Thalassoglobus sp. JC818: one gene and its partner. The protein of the gene in region 1 interacts with the protein of each later gene in a pairwise test. Links are inferred from orthologs where the notes say so. Each region holds a gene or a part of one and is shown on either strand. Other genes may lie near its edges. The genes, in order: sucD and sucC.

Region 1 (3,083 bases):
CACGAACAAAAGTCGTACAACGGACCGCGAGTGTAGGGCATGGAGTCTTTGATTTTGGTCGCCAGAAAGAAGCTGCGCCGGCGTTTAATGAAGTCTTTCGTCGCCCCCATGTCGTTGTGGTGAACATGATGTTCCACCCACCACGTATGATGTCCCGAGAGAAACATTGGCAACGTTGTGAACGTGTACAGCCAGCGGTTCCACTTCCCTGATTTGAAGACCAGATGGTGATTACATTCGTGTGCCAACAAAAACAGATTGATGTTGATCCACGATCCAATCACGTAGGCAGCCACAAAGGTCACCCAGAGAGGTTGGCTGCAGACCAACCACGCCATGACGACTTGCAAACTGCTCACGAGGACGCACCAGTAGCCTGTCGACAATGTCGGTCCGAACAGTTCCTTCATTTCCGGATGCGCAGCAAGCATTTTCTTCGCACGATCTCGATGCCAGACCGCATCCGGTTTTTGCTCGTCGGTCACCCGATCGCAGATGTCAATTTCGAATCCGGGAAACACCGGGGCGGCAGTTCCGAGGACACGTGGATGAAAGCGGAGTTTGAAGTTTGTGTCCGCAGGTTTCGTCGCGCTCACCGATTCCATGTCAGTTAGACCGATCTCGAAGGGGTGATGTTTGTTGAGGAGAGAACGCATCGACTCAATATCGACGCAACTTTTTTAATGTCGCTGCAACAGGTAAGCCCCACGCTGTCGCGATCATGGAGAGGCTGGGAACAAGGGAATCAGCCTCAACTTCCTCATTGAGTGTTGTGTACCGAGTCTGCATGTTTGAACCCGGTCCGTCAAGTGCCTTGTCGTGGAATTCCATCCACGGAGATGCAAACGTCCTCCGTGAAAGTGAAACTTTTACTGAAGTACCACGATGACCAGACCGGCGAAAATCAGCGTCGTCCCAATCATCGTCTGCACAGAAACGTGCTCGCCGAGAATCATCCAGGCGAGCAGCACAGCGACGATGAAACTTCCCTTATCGATGACTGCCACAGTCGAAACTTTTCCGTCCTGGATGGCTCGATAATAGAAGTGCCAGGAAAGAGCAGTCGTGACCGCAGAGAACCCCAGCCACGACACATGCGACCACGTGATCGACTTCACATCCCGCACCGGGACGCGAAGAAACCAAATCGAGATCACGAACACTAGGACAAACAGTGTTCGAACGACAAGCCCCAGCTCACTCGAGATGCCTTCGAGTCCCTGTTTTGCGATCACTGCCGTCACACCGGCAAACAACATCGCCAGAATCGCATCAACAACCCATCGATCCAATTCGGTACTCCTCCACTCATTGAATAAAATCAGTGGACGACTCACGACCGGGATTCTCGGTTGGAAACCGAAGCGATGCTACGAGTTGTGCTTTTCGATGGCTCGCTTCATCGCAGATCCCATGTCCGCCGGGCTGGCTGCCACTTCGACACCGGCTTTTTCGAGAGCGTTGATCTTCTCCTCAGCGGTTCCGCTTCCGCCGGAGATAATGGCGCCAGCGTGTCCCATGCGTTTGCCAGGAGGGGCTGTCTTACCAGCGATGAACGCAGCGACTGGTTTTGTGACGTTGCTTTGAATGTATTCCGCCGCCTGAATTTCGGCGTCTCCACCGATTTCGCCAATCATCAAGATCGATTTGGTTTCCGGATCGTTTTCGAACATTTCAAGCAGATCGATGAAGGTCGTTCCAATGATAGGATCGCCACCGATTCCGACTGCGGTCGATTGCCCGAGGTCGATGTTTCCGAGCTGCCAGGCTGCTTCGTAGGTGAGGGTTCCGCTCTTGCTGATCAGCCCGACTGAACCGGGTTGATGAATGTAGCCCGGCATGATGCCGATCTTGGCAACTCCGGGAGTGATGATTCCTGGACAGTTTGGTCCGATCAAGCGTGAGTTAGGTTTGGTGGCCAGGAACTTCTTCACGCGCACCATGTCCAGCACAGGAATGCCTTCGGTGATGGCGACAATCAACTCGATTCCCGAATCGGCGGCTTCCATGATGGCGTCAGCACAGAACGGAGGCGGAACGAAGATCAGAGAGGTGTTCGCTCCGGTTTCAGCCATTGCCTTCGCAACGGAATCGTAGACAGGAAATCCGTCGACTTCCTCGCCCCCTTTTCCAGGAGTCACTCCGCCGACGAGGACAGACTCGCCCGGACGGTGTTCTGTAGCGTACTCGCGACACTTCTGAGAATGAAACAGTCCCGCTCGACCGGTGATTCCCTGAGTAATGATCTTGGTATTTTTGTCGACGAGAATAGCCATGGATTCGCTTGAACTTGGGGTACTGGATACAAATCAGCGCGATTAATCCCTGAGAATACGCTCCTCAGAAACTCGAGTGCACTGGCAGTTTAGAGGAGTCATCACCCGGACGGAAGCGACGGAAAGAGTTCGATCGGTTCGCGGATCAATTGTGGAGTCATTACAATAGTGAAGACCTGATGAAGCCCTGTCGAGGAGAGTGTGGCTATGCCCAGTTCTTCGAGTTCCGCGCCGCGTCCGTATCCTCCCCCGTCTTATATCGACTCCCAGTCATTGATGCAGATCAAGTCGCTCGAGTTGCGCGCGAAATCTGTCGTCGAAGGGCTGATGAACGGAATCCATCGCAGCCCATATCATGGGTTCTCAGTAGAATTTACAGAGTACCGGCAATACTCCTCAGGAGACGATTTGCGGTATCTCGACTGGCGTCTCTATGCCCGCTCTGACCGGTATTACATCAAACGGTTCGAGGACGAAACCAACCTTCGGTGCCATCTCATCGTCGACAACTCTCGTTCGATGACGTACGGATCGCTCGGATACTCCAAGGAAGACTACGCCAAAACACTCGCTGCGACGCTGGCATACTTCCTCACTCAGCAACGAGACGCTGTTGGGCTGCTCCGGTTTTCCGACAAGGTCGATGAATTCATCCCCGCCCGTTTTCGAGTGGGCCAACTCCGCAGACTCTTGACCAGTTTGGAATCTGCTCCCGAGGGAACGTCTTCAGGAATCAATGCAGCTTTGGAGGAAGCAGCCGAACGAGTTCGTAAGCGTGGGCTCTTCGTTGTGATGTCGGACTTCCTG
Region 2 (3,286 bases), on another replicon or contig:
ACCGATCATGACACTCAATTTTGCACTCCGAAAGGACGTCAAAGCGGAGCATCATCGCAGACAAAACGGCACAGGATGGAAACGACAGCCATGGACAGTACGCCTCATTCTGTTTTGCGTTTTCGGACTCGTCGGCCTCATGTTCCTTCAAGATTCAGTGGACGAATTCAGTATCGGCCCCAGCCTGATCCTGTGGGTCACAGTCGTCTTCTTCGCATATCTGCTCCTGTCAGCCTGGAAAGGCAAACACTCCAAAGCATCGAAGATCCGTCTGGCCATGCACCAACGTCGCTGGGACGACGCCATCGCTTTGGGGGAAAAATCGGCGAAAGCGATTCGCGAAGATGCTGCGCTCAGGCACGATCTCATCCTCGCTCTCTGGATGTCCGGGAAGAAAGACGAAGCCATTTCGAAGATGACAGCTTTGCGGGCCGAATTTCCGAAATTCAAGCATCCTTGGGTCACGCAATCGATGATGTATCTCGATCGCGGAGAATTCGACCGAGCATTGGAACTCCTTGATGAAGTTCTTGACGACCTGCGGAAAGACGTCTCAACTAAAGCGATTGCCGCGAGGTGTTATCGCCTTCAGGGCAAGGTTGAGTTGGTCGACGAATGCTCACGAGAGATTGAGAAACTCATGCCCGACTCTCCGTCGGTCTTCGCTCTCGACTGCGCCGCTGCGATGGATCGAGGTGAACCGGAACTCGCACGGGAGAAATGGAAACAGGCCGATCGACTCGCCCCGGGAGATGCGTTTCTGACGCTGCTCAAAGCGGAACTTGAATATCGCTTCGGCGACCCAATCCTTGGCTCTGAAACGTTGATCGAAGCCAAAAAGCGGATCAATGCAGCGACGTACTCTTTTCTCGCAGCGGAGACGAGACACGTCGAGAAAATCGCCAGAGAGGTTGAAGAAGCACCTTCAATCCCCGGCGATGCCACAGACGAATCGGGAGAAGTCCTCACCTCGGATTCCGCGAGTTGGTATGACGACTCGCAGGAACCCGAGTAAGACTTATCCCTGTCAATTAAGCACTCAACGTTGCCACAACTTTCTGGGCTGCGTCGGTGAGATCTGTAGCAGTAATGATCTTCTTGCCAGAATCGGCCAGCATCTTGCGGGCGACTTCCACGTTGGTTCCTTCAAGCCGAACGACCAGCGGAACCGTGATTCCGATATTGTCATAAGCGGCCAGGAGTGCTTCAACAATCGTGTCACACTTCATGATTCCGCCGAAGATGTTCACGAGAACAGCTTTGACGTTCTCATCCGACAGAATGATCCGGAACGCTTCGGTCACTTGTTCGACATTTGCTCCGCCACCGACATCCAGAAAGTTAGCTGGTTCCCCGCCGTGAAGCTTGATGAGGTCCATGGTGCTCATCGCGAGACCAGCTCCGTTCACCAGACAACCAATGTTGCCTTCCAGCTTCACATAGCTCAAACCTGCGTCCTGAGCTTTCACCTCATTCGGTTCTTCTTCGCTTAAATCACGCAGTTCATCGAAGTTCTTGTGACGGAACATCGCGTTGTCATCGAACGAAACCTTCGCGTCCAAAGCAAGAAGGTCTCCGCTACCTGTGACGACGAGCGGATTAATTTCGACCATGCTGCAATCGTTTTCAGCGAAGAACGCACACAGCTTCGGGAAGAAGGTCATCGCTGACTTCTGAGCCGCTTTGTCGAGATCAAGTGCGTATGCAAGCTTTCGGACCTGAAACGCCTGCAATCCCTCAGCGGGGTCATACTGAATTCGAATGATTTTCTCAGGATGCTCTTCGGCCAACTCTTCGATTGCCATTCCCCCTTCTGCCGAGGCAATGATGCAAGGCAATCCGGTTTCGCGATCGACAACAATCCCGAAGTAAAGTTCACGGGCGATGTCGAGCCCCTGTTCCACATAGAGGGTGTTGACCTGCTTTCCCTCTTCTCCGGTCTGAATCGTCACCAGTGTCGAACCGAGCATGCGCTCCGCGTTGGCAATCGCTTCTTCACGAGACTTGACCAACACGACACCAGCTTGATCGGGGTGTTGCTTGAATCGTCCCTTGCCGCGTCCCCCCGCATGGATTTGCGACTTCACAACAGCGACAGGAGTTCCCAGTTCGTCGAAGGCCTTGCCTGCATCTTCAGGCGATGTGACGACTACTCCCTGAGGAACCGGAACATCGGCGGTTGCAAAAAGCTGTTTGGCCTGGAACTCGTGAATCTTCATGGTTTCAATTTCCTTTAAGCAGCCGAATCGTGCCGGTCCTGATGTTGTCTCTGATTCGATGAAGACTTCAAAACAGTATCAATTGGGATGTTCGAATCACTTCCTGTGTTTCCCCAGACGAGTTTTCCTGACCCCTCAAGGACAAACATCGGATTGACAGATCAAATCGTTCAGACGGATGCACAGGAGAGAGCAACTTGCCCTCTTCGACCAGTTTTTAGAGATCTTTCTTACACACACAGACTGAGCGAACATCTGCGGTTGCGGATCATAGCGGACGAAATTCTGCTGTGCCAGCAGTCACGCTGAGGCGAGTAAACGAAAACGTCCGGAATCGACAATTCGAACGAGCACCCCGAAGCGACAATCGATCCCAGCCGCCGGTCCATTCATCATCCTTGAATCAGAGGCAATCGGACCTTCTCTCAATCTGAACCGATTGCTACCATCGATAGAGAACCGTTGTAGACTAAAATATCCCCTCAACGAGTTGACTGAGGGCAAAAACTTCTGGGGAAGGCTGTGGGATCACCGTCCAGGAAACGAAGTTGGCGAGCGGGAGCGACATCAAACAAGAACTCCCGAGCACGACCGAGCGCAGCGATTCCGATTGCTGCCCTCGTTGGTCTGTTTGCCCTTGTGATCTGGCTTTGCCTGCCCAAACCCCAAACCCAAGTCGATTTTTTGATCATCGGTCAGTCCGGGTCCATTGACGATGACGTTCTCAACTTGCCGATTAATCGCGACCTCAAAGAGCTGACCGAAGTTTTCGAACGCGTGGCTGATGCTTCGCCAGACTTCCACTTCCATCCGGTCGCAGGCGCGGACGATCTCGAGACGCTTACATCATCCGATGACCTCCATCCGAATGGAATTCTGATCGCCTTCGTCACCGGACATCAAGTGGCGATGAATGGAGCCAGCGGCGAATCAGAGCTTGGGATTCGTTTTTCCAACAGCCCAAACCAAATGCCGTTTCATGAGTTGATCGATCAACTCGCAACTCTCAAGACGGAACGCATCGTCCTGCTGATGGACCTGGCTCATCAGTTTCCCGATCTGCGAAA

The links.
Region 2: the proteins of sucD (region 1) and sucC interact in binary tests that used the Escherichia coli proteins (3 or more experiments, as listed by UniProt). The link is inferred for Thalassoglobus sp. JC818 from one-to-one orthologs.

The regions. Positions count from the first base shown.
Region 1 is NZ_JBFEFI010000003.1:544,894-547,976, reverse strand. Bases 324-3,083 are described here. They hold sucD (succinate--CoA ligase subunit alpha), read right to left. Parts: upstream 2,277-3,083; coding sequence 1,371-2,276; downstream 324-1,370. Other genes in these bases: AB1L42_RS09990 (DUF58 domain-containing protein), read left to right, coding at 2,484-3,083; AB1L42_RS10000 (EamA family transporter), read right to left, coding at 870-1,292; AB1L42_RS10005 (hypothetical protein), read right to left, coding at 661-789; AB1L42_RS10010 (fatty acid desaturase), read right to left, coding at 324-656. Outside these bases: more of AB1L42_RS10010, read right to left, coding at 1-323. UniProt on the Escherichia coli protein: Succinyl-CoA synthetase functions in the citric acid cycle (TCA), coupling the hydrolysis of succinyl-CoA to the synthesis of either ATP or GTP and thus represents the only step of substrate-level phosphorylation in the TCA.
Region 2 is NZ_JBFEFI010000017.1:21,140-24,425, forward strand. What follows is about bases 126-3,088. They hold sucC (ADP-forming succinate--CoA ligase subunit beta), read right to left. Parts: upstream 2,220-3,088; coding sequence 1,032-2,219; downstream 126-1,031. Other genes in these bases: AB1L42_RS23105 (M48 family metalloprotease), read left to right, coding at 126-1,015; AB1L42_RS23115 (hypothetical protein), read left to right, coding at 2,742-3,088. In the rest of the region: more of AB1L42_RS23105, read left to right, coding at 1-125; more of AB1L42_RS23115, read left to right, coding at 3,089-3,286. UniProt on the Escherichia coli protein: Succinyl-CoA synthetase functions in the citric acid cycle (TCA), coupling the hydrolysis of succinyl-CoA to the synthesis of either ATP or GTP and thus represents the only step of substrate-level phosphorylation in the TCA.